3 regions of the Yersinia alsatica genome follow, and region 1 is predicted to be linked to each of the others. Evidence: predicted binding sites of a transcription regulator. Region 1 holds the regulator's gene; each other region holds the start of a gene.

Region 1 (4,292 bases):
GAGCTGCAACGTATTTTGTAGTGCTGCGGCTTTACCCGTATTGGCCGGAAATGGGGTTAATGCATTTGCTACGATAATAGGGTAGCAGGCACCATTCACAAGCGCCATTAAGCAGAATGGAATAAGTAAAGTTATCAGCGTTGGCGTGGTCAATGTTGCGATCAAATAGAGCGCAACCATGCTGATGGCATAGCCGCTCAACAGCCAAGGCAGCAGGGTATTGCCTTTAATCCGAGTCAGTGCGCTGCGGCAACCAAACCCCCCCAGCAGGAAGGCCAAAGTTTGTGGAACATAACTCAAACCAATGGCATTGGGGCTATATCCCATCTCACCCAGAATGAAAGGCGAGCCGGTTAACCAGGCGAAGAACCCCGCGCTGCATGCCGCAAATATCATCACGTTGCCGCTAAAGACTGGCGATTTTAGGAGCTGCCAGAAACTAATGGCGCTTTTATTTTGCACCGTATTATCTGATGGGGCATTTTTCCGCTCTTTCAGTAGTGCAGTGGGGATCAAAAGTAACAGTGTCACGGCCAACAGTACGACGAAAATTGAGCGCCAGCTGAAGTGGTTCAATAGCCAAGCACCCAATAATGGGGCGAGTGCCGGAGATAACGCCACTAACGGCATAATTGTGGCAAAGACCCGGTTGGCTTTACCGTCACGGTAGCGGTCTACCACTAATGCTTGCCAACTCACTGCTGCTGAGCAGACCCCCACAGCTTGAATAAAGCGCAGCACCAAGAGTTGTGTTGCTGTCTCAACCCACAACACCCCCAAACAGCCGATGGCAAATAACCCCAATCCAGCTAATAGCACTGGTTTGCGGCCCAGCTTGTCGGAGACTGGCCCCCAAATAAGCTGGGCGATAGCGAAACCGGCGAGGAAGATGCTGAGACTGGCACTAATGGAACCAGCGGAGGCTTGTAATTCTTGTTGCATGGCACCAAAGGCGGGTAAATACATATCGGTGGCCAAGTACCCCAACATGCTCAAACCCGCCAGATAGAACATGAAACTTGTTGACGTCTTCATACTTTATTTCTCTTTATCATAATTTTGCAGGCAATTTGCTGTCTTGAGACAGCTTTATAATTAGGGATTTATAGCGGGGGGCATTCTATCCGCTACGATAATCAGTTGTGAAACGGTAATATTTGCGAGAAGCTATCAAAAAAATTGACACCAAATAATTGAATATAGAGAGGCAGAAAATAATGTGGTCTGAATACTCATTGGAGGTGGTTGATGCTGTGGCGCGCACCGGCAGCTTCAGTGCGGCTGCTCAAGAATTGCACCGTGTGCCGTCTGCCGTCAGTTATACCGTGCGCCAACTGGAGGAGTGGCTGGCAGTTCCCCTGTTTGAGCGGCGTCATCGCGATGTCGAATTAACTCAGGCTGGAGTGGTTTTCATCAAAGAAGCCCGGGATGTTATCAAAAAAATGAATAACACGCGCCGTCAGTGCCAACAGGTGGCGAATGGCTGGCGGGGGCAATTAAATATCGTGATAGATAAAATCGTCAAACCGCAGCGAAGTCGCCGCCTGGTGCTGGATTTTTATCGCCATTTCCCTGACGTGGAGCTGCGGGTGCGCTATGAGGTGTTTAATGGTGTCTGGGATGCTTTGGTCGATGGGCAAGCCGATATGGCCATTGGTGCCACCCGGGCCATCCCGGTGAGAGGGCGGTTTGTATTTCGCGATATGGGCTTTTTGACCTGGCATTGTGTAGTCAGTGTGAACCATCCTTTAGCCCGTTTAACCGGGCCACTTAACGACAATCAGTTGCGGCCATATCCTTCACTTTGTCTGGAAGATACGGCACGAAATCTGCCTAAGCGAGATACCTGGACGCTGGATAATCAGCAACGATTAGTAGCACCGGACTGGACGACGGGGATTGACTGCCTGTGTGCAGGGCTTTGCATTGGTATGGTGCCAGCCCATATGGTGTCGCCGCTGATTGCCGATGGCCAGTTGGTGGCATTGACGTTAGCTGAACCACTGCCGGATAGCCCGTGCTGCTTAACCTGGGAACAGAATAATCACTCCCCAGCTTTAGCGTGGTTACTGGACTATTTAGGTGACAGTGTCACGCTAAATGACGAATGGTTAAAGGATGGCAATGCAGCGGATGACGGCGGCGTGCAGCACTAGCGGCCAGTCACGTGGAATGTGACTGGCCGAAGAGGATTAACGGCGGTAATCGCGGAACGGACCATCAGCGACAGAACGGCGCTCTACCAGTTTCGGGTGTACTTCAATGGTTTGTGGGTCTTCGCGCTTGCTGACAATACGATCAAGCAACATGGCAAAGGCGGTTTCACCTAATCGCTCTTTGGGCTGGTGGATCGTGGTTAGCGCCGGTGAGAAATAGCGGGCATTACGCACATTGTCATACCCGATCACCGAAATATCTTGCGGCACGCGTAAACCCAACTCATCAGCGGCACATATTGCGCCCATCGCCATGATATCTCCGCCACAGAATACCGCGGTCGGACGATGTTTTTGCGTCAAAATCTGATGCATGGCTTTATAACCAGACTCAGGTTCAAAATCGCCCTGAACCACCCATTCATCGCGTATCGTGATATTGGCTTCCTCTAATGCCTTCAGGAAGCCCTGATGGCGACCGCCCCCGGTATTACGTGATAACTGGCCGGGAATAGCACCGATATCACGATGGCCGCGCTCAATCAGATAACGGCCAGCTATATAGCCACCCTCGAAGGCATTATCAATAATTGAATCGGTGAAATCACCGCGCGCGGTGCCCCAATCCATAACTACCATTGGAATATTACGATAATCTTCCAGCATCCCTAACAGTTGCTCGGGATATTCTGAGCACATCACTAATAGCCCATCAACACGCTTTTGCGCCAGCATGGCCAGATAAGCTTTTTGTTTATCCAGATTATTATGAGAGTTACATAAAATCAGGGTATAGCCTTTGCTATAGCAGCTATTTTCAACCGCTTCGATCACTTCAGCGAAATAGGGGGCTTCACTGGATGTCGCCAGTAAACCAATTGACTTAGTGTGATTCACTTTCAAACTGCGAGCCACAGCACTGGGCGAATAATGCAGTTCTTTAATGGCTGCCCACACAGCAGCCTTGGTATTTTCGGCGACGAAACGAGTTTTATTGATCACGTGTGAAACGGTGGTGGTGGACACACCCGCGTGTTTGGCCACATCTTTAATCGTTGCCATAAAAAAATGACTCCTAAGCTTACCTGTTACAGCAGGTAAGTATTATGTTAATCGTTTGCCTGCATTACTCGAAAACCGCTCAGACAGAAGCACGATAGTAGGCTGGATGGTTGAGTCAGCTGGTCGTCTGAGAGTTTTTATTGGACGTTATTAGTCGGTATGCAGTTATGAACTGCGAATTTTGTCTGATCTGGAGGGAAAGTGGAAGAGCTAATCAATGTTATAAAGTGCGTAATGAGCACAAGATTTTTTTTCCTATCTGTGGGAAAATAATTTAACGCACTAATTATGTGCCTTTTCCCTACTAAAATTAACCGGCTGAGGAGTTTTTATGGATACCAATTTGAAGATGTCGCTGATTACGACTGTTGGTGCGCTGGCAATGATTATTGTCTTTAGCTTCGTGGCGGTAATGAATTAATTAAGCCGCTTGCCGGTGATAAGTAGGGCGGTTTACCCGCCCTTAATTATTACGCCGCTATTAAGCTAAATTCTGCTCAACAAAAGACCAGTTAACCAAAGCCCAGAAGTTCTCCAGATATTTTGGCCGCGCATTGCGGTAATCAATATAGTAAGCGTGTTCCCACACATCCACAGTCAACAACGGCTTATCGCTGGTTGTCAGTGGTGTTGCTGCATTCGATGTACTGACAATTGCCAGAGTGCCATCCGCTTTCTTGACCAGCCACGTCCAACCTGCACCAAAGTTTTTCACTGCGGCGTCGGTAAATTGCGCTTTAAATTCAGCAAAAGAACCAAAAGATTGCTTAATGGCATCATCGACTTTGCCCGTTGGTTCACCACCGCCATTCGGCGACAGACAGTGCCAGTAAAAAGTATGGTTCCAGACTTGGGCAGCATTGTTAAAGATGCCGCCGCTGGAGGTTTTGATAATCTCTTCCAACGTCTTAGCAGCAAACTCAGTATCTTTAATCAGGTTATTAAGATTCACCACATAGGTGTTGTGATGCTTGCCGTAATGATATTCCAGTGTTTCAGCCGAAATATGCGGTTCCAGTGCATTTTGTGCATAAGGTAATGCGGGTAATTCAAAAGACATAGCTCTCTCCTTTC
Region 2 (4,292 bases), 1.0 Mb from region 1:
ACTGATGGGATTCCGTGGCGCAACCTTAGGCATTGTTTTCCTGTTCTCCGCCACACCAACCGCAGCGGGTAGCTATGTTATGACTCGCGCGATGGGGGGCAATGCAGTACTGGCTGCCAATATTATTGCTATCACCACCGTCGGTTCATTTTTCACTACGGCATTAGGAATTTACTTCTTACGTTCATTGGGTGTGATGTAAGTTTTTCCGAACATTCAGGAGAGAAATTATGGATGCGTTATGTCCGGTTTGTCAGCAGGCAATGGTGCTAGTAAGTGATCACTTCCATTGCTCTCACTGCCATGGCAACTATCAACAGCAGGCCGATTGCCCGGACTGCGGCAAACCACTGCAAGTTCTGAAGGCTTGTGGTGCGGTTGACTATTTTTGCCAGCATGGTCACGGGCTGATTTCGAAAAGCCGTGTTCACTTTAGTTATTTGCCGACGGTTTGACCGGTCGGCAGAGCTGTTTGCTTAGCTGACAAAAGGTTTAGTGCTACTCCGCGGCTTTACGCTGGCGCGGCTTCTTGGCCACATTTTTCTTTGCCACGTTAATCTGGGTGATTTCACTTTCCACCCAACCATCTTGCAGTCTGGTGGTGAGTTTATCGCCGGTATGCACCTGCTGGGTGGTCTTGAGTAACGTGCCTTCAGGAGTCTGCGTGACACTGTAGCCGCGGGCCAGTGTGGCTAACGGGCTGACGGCTTCCAATTGTGAGCAGGCAATACCAAAGCGTTGGCGATAACCGTTTAGCTGGCGCTCTAGTGCCTGGCGTAAACGATATTCTTGCTGTTGCACCCGCTGATTGTAGCGGTGAATCTGCCCTTGCGGTTGAACCTGAACCAAACGCTGCTGGAGCCGCTCGGTGCGCCGGCTTAATCGGCGAATTTGGGTTTGCGCACTCTCTTCCAACCGGCGTTGCAATTTTAGTAATAGCGTTTGTTGGCGAGCGAGACGCAAATGAGGATGTTGCTGCTGGAGCCGATGTTCAAGGCGGGTGAATTGCTGGCTACGTTGCGCCAGATAGTAATCCATCGCCATTTCCATTCGTTGCTGTTGCCCCTGAATCTGCCTGACCAACTCAATTTGGTTGCGGCTGACTAACTCTGCGGCGGCTGAAGGGGTTGGCGCACGTAAATCAGCGACAAAATCGGCAATAGTGACATCGGTTTCATGGCCGACGGCACTGACGATAGGAATGTGGCTGTTAAAGATGGCGCGGGCCACCCGCTCATCATTAAAGCTCCATAAGTCCTCTAACGAACCACCACCGCGGCCAACGATCAACACATCACATTCAGCGCGCAAATTAGCCAATTGGATAGCACGAACTATCTGCAAAGGAGCATCAGCGCCCTGTACGGCTGTTGGGTAGATAATAACCGGCAGTGATGGATCCCGGCGTTGTAAAACTTGCAAAACATCGTGGAGCGCTGCGCCGCTGGATGAGGTAATCACCCCGACCTGTTGGGCTGGGCTGGGTAGCGGTTGTTTATGACTCTGGTCAAAAAGCCCTTCTGCGGCTAGCTGTTGCTTAAGTTGTTCAAACTGCTGTTGTAGCAATCCGTCGCCAGCAGGTTGCATACTTTCTGCAATTAACTGGTAATCACCGCGTGGTTCATACAAGGTGATCGAGGCCCTGACCAACACTTGCTGGCCATTTTGCGGGCGAAACGTTGTCCGACGATTAGTGTTGCGAAACATCGCGCAGCGCACCTGAGCCCGGTCATCTTTTAAGGTGAAATACCAGTGACCAGAAGAGGGCTGAGAGAAATTAGAAATCTCGGCGGTGAGCCAAATTTGGCCCATTTCCATTTCCAACAGCTGTCGAACCGTCTGATTAAGGCGGCTAACAGTAAAAATTGATGACGCAGAAGTTTGTGACATGTGACCTGGATCAAGTTTTTAAACAAGCACTTAATTGACCGATATTACCTGCCTCAAACTGCTTGGCAAGAAAAATAATGAGAAAGTGCTGGAGGCAACCGATTACGCTCTGTATAATGCCACGGCAATATTTTATCTTTTTACATTCACCTTGGTGAGATATTGCCCATGCTACGTATCGCGAAAGAAGCTCTAACATTTGACGACGTTCTCCTGGTTCCAGCCCACTCCACAGTCTTGCCTAATACGGCAGAACTTGGTACCCAACTGACTGCAACTATCCGCCTGAATATCCCTATGCTGTCCGCAGCAATGGATACCGTAACCGAGTCTCGTCTGGCCATTGCGCTGGCACAAGAGGGCGGTTTAGGGTTCATCCACAAAAATATGTCCATCGAACGCCAGGCTGAAGAAGTCAGTCGGGTGAAAAAACACGAAAGTGGTGTTGTTACCGAGCCACAGACTGTGACGCCAACAACAACTCTTCGTCAGGTTAAAGAACTGACTGCTCGTAACGGTTTCGCCGGTTACCCGGTAGTGACCGAAGATTACGAACTGGTTGGGATCATTACTGGCCGTGATGTTCGCTTTGTTACTGATTTGGACCAACCCGTGACTGCGGTTATGACACCGAAAGAGCGCTTGGTAACCGTCAAGGAAGGCGAAGCCCGCGAAGTTGTCCTGCAAAAAATGCATGAAAAACGTGTCGAAAAAGCGTTGGTTGTTGATGACAGCTTCCATCTGCGCGGCATGATCACTGTAAAAGACTTCCAAAAAGCAGAACGTAAGCCTAATGCTTGTAAAGACGAGCATGGCCGCCTACGTGTTGGTGCTGCTGTTGGTGCCGGTGCTGGCAATGAAGAGCGTATTGACGCTCTGGTCGCTGCTGGCGTCGATGTTTTGTTGATCGACTCATCTCATGGTCACTCCGAAGGCGTTCTGCAACGCATCCGCGAAACTCGTGCTAAATATCCTAATCTGCAAATCGTTGGCGGTAACGTCGCTACCGGTGCTGGGGCTAAAGCCTTGGCTGATGCGGGGGTAAGCGCGGTTAAAGTGGGTATCGGCCCTGGTTCAATCTGTACTACTCGTATCGTGACTGGTGTGGGTGTTCCACAGATCACTGCCATTGCTGATGCGGTTGAAGCACTGGAAGGTACTGGGATACCGGTTATTGCCGATGGCGGTATTCGTTTCTCTGGCGATATTGCTAAAGCCATTGCCGCAGGTGCTTCCTGTGTGATGGTCGGCTCTATGCTGGCGGGGACGGAAGAGTCTCCGGGTGAAATTGAGCTCTATCAAGGCCGTTCATTTAAATCTTATCGCGGTATGGGTTCTCTGGGGGCGATGTCCAAAGGTTCTTCAGACCGCTATTTTCAGACCGATAATGCTGCCGACAAATTGGTACCAGAAGGTATCGAAGGGCGTGTGGCATACAAAGGTCTGTTGAAAGAGATTGTGCATCAGCAAATGGGTGGCCTGCGTTCATGCATGGGCCTGACCGGTTGTGGCACCATTAATGAATTGCGCACCAAAGCTGAGTTTGTTCGCATCAGCGGTGCAGGTATTCAAGAAAGCCATGTGCATGATGTGACTATTACCAAAGAGTCACCAAACTATCGCATGGGCTAATTCCAGGGGCTTAAACCGGCGAATCTGGTTATCGGCCGCGGCTCGTATTGCTCATTGACTTGGTGTCAACTGCGCATACTGTGCTGCGGGCGCTAACCCGCTTTTTGGTTGCGCCGACTGGAATGCTTTCAATTATTTTATTAAAAACTTGTGGAACATGCCGCACATGACAAAAAATATTCATAAACATCGCATTCTTATTCTTGATTTCGGTTCGCAATACACCCAGTTAATCGCGCGCCGTGTTCGTGAAATCGGTGTCTATTGTGAGCTATGGGCGTGGGACGTGACCGAAGCCCAAATCCGTGAGTTTAATCCAAGCGGTATCATTCTTTCTGGTAGTCCTGAAAGCACCACCGAACAGGATAGCCCGCGCGCACCTGATTATGTCTTCACTGCAGGTGTGCCTGTGCTAGGTGTCTGTTACGGCATGCAGACTATGGCAGCCCAACTGGGTGGCAAGGTCGAAGGCTCAAATCATCGTGAATTCGGCTATGCGCAGGTTGAAATTAAAACAGACTGTGCACTGATTCGTGATATCAAAGATGCGATTAATCCAGCCGGTGAAGCTGTCCTGGATGTCTGGATGAGCCATGGTGACAAAGTCACCGCAATTCCATCTGGTTTTGTGGCTGTAGCTAGCACCGATACTTGTCCGTTTGCCATTATGGCCAACGAAGAGCAGCATTTTTACGGTGTACAGTTCCACCCAGAAGTGACCCATACCAAGCAAGGCCAACGTCTGCTGGAACGGTTTGTTCTGGATATCT
Region 3 (4,292 bases), 1.8 Mb from region 1:
GGCGGCGGGCAATCAGGCTTTTGGCTATCCCCGGAGGGCCGAGCAGGAAGACGCTCTCGCCACTGAGGGCCGCCAGCAAACACAAGCGGATAGCTTCCTGTCTTTCATACAGACCGCTTTCAAGGGCACTGCTCAAGCGGGAGATTCTTTCAGCTAATTGTGATGATTGCGCCATAATTGCTCTATATGTTCCGTTAGTTAATTGATTTTTACCTGATCACGGGAAATAAATCCTCTTTTTCTTAAGGGAATAGATTGTTGAATAGTCATATTTTTATACATTTTTACTCTTGCTGTTGCTTGATTTAAGGGTAGGCAATCCATTGAAATCGTGCATACTGTGCGCCTTTTGATGAGCGTATAAAGACGACAGGATCTGTTAAAGTGGTTCTTAAACGCACGCAGCAGCTTATGGATGTTCTAGCAAAAAGAAATCAATTATGAGCACAGAGCATAAACAGTCTTTATCGGCGGTAACCCTGGCGGCAATAGGGGTGGTTTACGGTGATATTGGTACCAGCCCGCTCTATACCTTGAGAGAGTGCTTTTCTGGTCATTATGGTTTTGATGTCCGTCCAGATGTGGTGTTTGGTTTTTTATCGCTGATATTCTGGATGCTAATTCTGATTGTCTCGGTTAAATATCTGACCTATGTCATGCGCGCAGATAACGCCGGTGAAGGGGGTATTTTAACGTTAATGTCTTTGGCCGGGCGCAATACGTCTTCCAGAGCCACGTCTATTTTGGTGATACTCGGCTTAATTGGCGGCAGCTTCTTTTATGGTGAAGTCGTCATCACTCCAGCTATTTCGGTTATGTCGGCCATTGAAGGGTTGGAAATTGCCGCTCCTGCGCTTGATCCCTATATTGTCCCCTGCTCGATTGCGGTGTTAACCCTACTGTTTATTATTCAAAAACACGGTACCGGTAGTGTCGGCAAACTCTTTGCCCCGGTAATGTTGGTGTGGTTCCTGACCTTGGCGCTCCTTGGCCTGCGCAGTATTATCGCTAACCCAGAAGTTCTGGCTGCACTGAATCCTAAATGGGCAATAAGCTTCTTCACTGAATATAAATCAGTTTCATTTTTTGCCCTTGGCGCTGTAGTTTTGGCTATTACCGGGGTAGAAGCGTTATATGCCGATATGGGGCATTTTGGTAAATTTCCTATTCGGTTGGCATGGTTTACTGTGGTTTTGCCGTCATTAGTGCTGAATTACTTTGGTCAGGGCGCGTTATTACTGAAAAATCCAGAAGCCATCAAAAACCCCTTCTTCCTACTCGCTCCTGACTGGGCGCTGATCCCACTGTTAATCTTGGCAACATTAGCGACAGTTATTGCCTCGCAAGCGGTTATCTCCGGTGTGTTCTCACTGACCCGGCAGGCGGTTCGTTTAGGCTATTTGCCGCCAATGCGAATTATTCATACGTCAGAGATGGAATCAGGTCAGATATATATCCCAGTGATTAACTGGACACTGTATCTGGCGGTGGTGATGGTTATTGTTGGCTTCGAACGCTCCAGTAATTTAGCTGCGGCTTATGGGATTGCCGTGACCGGTACCATGGTGATAACCAGTATCCTGTTCTGCACCGTAGCGCTGAAAAACTGGCATTGGAATCGCGTTTTTGTCGGCTGTCTGCTGGTGATCTTACTGATTATCGATGTGCCGATGTTTTCTGCCAATGCTCTGAAATTGTTCTCCGGCGGTTGGTTGCCACTGTCTCTTGGTTTAGTGATGTTTATCATCATGACCACTTGGAAGAGCGAGCGTTTCAGTCTGCTGCGCCGTATGCATGAGCATGGTAATTCATTGGAGGCGATGATTGCCTCATTGGAAAAATCGCCTCCGGTACGAGTAACAGGGACGGCGGTGTATATGTCGCGGGCAATGAATGTCATTCCATTTGCCTTGTTACATAACCTGAAACATAACAAAGTGTTGCATGATCGGGTGGTGTTGCTGACATTGCGCACCGAAGACGCGCCTTATGTGCATAATGTTAATCGGGTGACTATCGAGCAACTCTCACCGACATTCTGGCGAGTGGTCGCCAGCTATGGTTGGCGAGAAACGCCAAATGTAGAAGAGATTTTCCATCGCTGTGGTTTAGAAGGCTTGCCATGCCAGATGATGGAAACCTCATTCTTTATGTCGCACGAGTCACTCATTCTGACCAAACGCCCTTGGTATCTGTTCCTGCGCGGCAAGTTGTTTATTGCCCTCAGCCGTAATGCGCTACGTGCAGCCGATCAGTTTGAGATCCCGCCTAACCGGGTTATTGAGTTAGGGACGCAAGTCGAGATTTAGATAGGGAGGCCGTTATGATTAACGGCCTTTTTCTTGCTGATTAGGTTTCCACTAAATTGGTGGGATAAGCAAACTGGAAGAAGACGAAGTTGAAGTCTACTGTGCGTTCGCAAAAGACTTCCTAAATATGTCTAATGCCATCAGGCAGGAATTGAATAAGAATAAAGAATAGATAGAGGTAAAATGCGATGACTGATCGTTTGAAATATCTTCAGAGTATGGCTAGACGTTATAACAAATTGGGTGCGGTCTCCGATGAAACTGTAGCGAGTATTGATTTTTCATAGGTTCAGCGAAACGTTTCGATGGCGATCACATTTTCACCAAATTGGGTTTGCCTTCTGCTGCCATTTTTCTAAACTCAGTATCAGCGAAACGTTTCGCTGTTGGAGTAGAAAATGAAAAAAGGCGCATTACTGAATTCTGATATTTCCGCTGTTATCTCCCGTCTGGGTCATACCGATCAGCTGGTGATAGGTGATGCGGGGCTGCCAATACCGGCAACCACCACACGTATCGACTTGGCATTGACACGAGGCGTTCCTGGTTTCCTCCAGGTTCTTGAGGTGGTAACGCAAGAGATGCAGGTTGAGAGTGCCTACCTCGCACAAGAGATTGTTAAAAATAATCCGCAACTCCATGAAGCGTTACTCGCCCAACTCACACAACTTGAACAACATCAGGGAAACCAAATTGTTTTGCGCTATATCAGCCATGAGGCTTTTAAAGAGCAAACCAAACAAAGCCGGGCAGTGATTCGTAGCGGGGAATGTTCCCCCTTTGCTAACATCATTCTCTGCTCCGGCGTAACTTTCTGAGGCATTTATGCAACCTTTGCTGCAACTGAAAGGGATTGATAAAGCCTTTCCCGGCGTCAAAGCACTCTCCGGTGCTGCACTGAGTGTCTATCCCGGCAGGGTAATGGCACTGGTGGGCGAAAACGGGGCTGGAAAATCGACCATGATGAAAGTGCTGACTGGCATCTACAGTAAAGATGCCGGCAGTCAGCATTTCTTGGGTAAAGAAGTGGTGTTTAATGGCCCAAAAGACTCGCAAGAAGCGGGGATCGGCATTATTCATCAGGAACTTAACCTGATCCCGCAGTTAACCATCGCAGAAAACATCTTTTTAGGGCGTGAATTTGTTAATCGTTTTGGCGGCATCGATTGGAAAAAGATGTATGCCGAAGCCGATTTACTGCTAGCCCGCCTGAATATCAGCTACAGCAGCCATCGGCTGGTGGGCGAACTTTCTATTGGTGACCAGCAAATGGTGGAAATCGCCAAGGTGCTGAGCTTTGAATCCAAAGTCATCATTATGGATGAGCCAACCGATGCACTGACCGATACCGAAACCGCCTCTTTATTTAACGTCATCAAAGAGCTGAAAGCGGAAGGGCGCGGCATTGTTTATATCTCCCACCGGTTAAAAGAGATCTTTGAGATTTGCGACGACGTCACGGTATTTCGTGATGGGCAATTTATCGCGGAAAAACCGGTGAGTGACCTGACTGAAAACTCACTGATTGAGATGATGGTGGGCCGTAAGTTAGAAGAACAATACCCACGCCTGAACTTACCGCGTGGTGAAAAGCGTTTACAAGTCAAACAGCTATGTGGCCCCGGGGTGAAAAATGTCAGTTTCACTCTTTATAGTGGCGAGATCTTGGGAGTTGCTGGCTTGATGGGCGCAGGCCGTACCGAGTTGATGAAAATCATCTATGGTGCATTGCCGCGTAAATCTGGTTTTATCATGTTGGATGGCCGCGAAGTCGTGACTCATTCACCACAAGACGGTTTAGCAAACGGCATCGTTTATATTTCCGAAGATCGTAAACGGGATGGCTTGGTGCTGGGTATGTCGGTTAAAGAAAATATGTCTTTGACTGCATTACGTTATTTTAGCCGCAGCGGCGGTTCCCTCAAGCATGCCGACGAACAGTTGGCAGTAGCCGATTTCATTCGTTTATTTAATATCAAGACG

What was found. The regulator PurR, encoded in region 1, represses purine synthesis genes. The targets are predictions, from matches to a motif close to CANGCAAACGTTTGCNTG.
Positions count from the first base shown of each region.
Region 2: a site for PurR is predicted at 1,982-1,999, ahead of guaB (IMP dehydrogenase). Genes of this name have one in related genera too.
Region 3: a site for PurR is predicted at 2,678-2,695, ahead of rbsD (D-ribose pyranase). Genes of this name have one in related genera too.

Region 1 is NZ_CP104006.1:3,025,216-3,029,507, forward strand. It holds gene punC (purine nucleoside transporter PunC) at 1-1,035, opposite strand, end outside; gene punR (DNA-binding transcriptional activator PunR) at 1,218-2,156, shown strand; gene purR (HTH-type transcriptional repressor PurR) at 2,193-3,218, opposite strand; gene cydH (cytochrome bd-I oxidase subunit CydH) at 3,550-3,639, shown strand; gene sodB (superoxide dismutase [Fe]) at 3,700-4,278, opposite strand.
Region 2 is NZ_CP104006.1:2,006,027-2,010,318, forward strand. It holds gene N0H69_RS08860 (AEC family transporter) at 1-202, shown strand, start outside; gene N0H69_RS08865 (zinc ribbon domain-containing protein) at 231-455, shown strand; gene xseA (exodeoxyribonuclease VII large subunit) at 499-1,890, opposite strand; gene guaB (IMP dehydrogenase) at 2,059-3,522, shown strand; gene guaA (glutamine-hydrolyzing GMP synthase) at 3,689-4,292, shown strand, end outside.
Region 3 is NZ_CP104006.1:4,846,364-4,850,655, reverse strand. It holds gene ravA (ATPase RavA) at 1-175, opposite strand, end outside; gene kup (low affinity potassium transporter Kup) at 441-2,309, shown strand; gene rbsD (D-ribose pyranase) at 2,708-3,127, shown strand; gene rbsA (ribose ABC transporter ATP-binding protein RbsA) at 3,135-4,292, shown strand, end outside.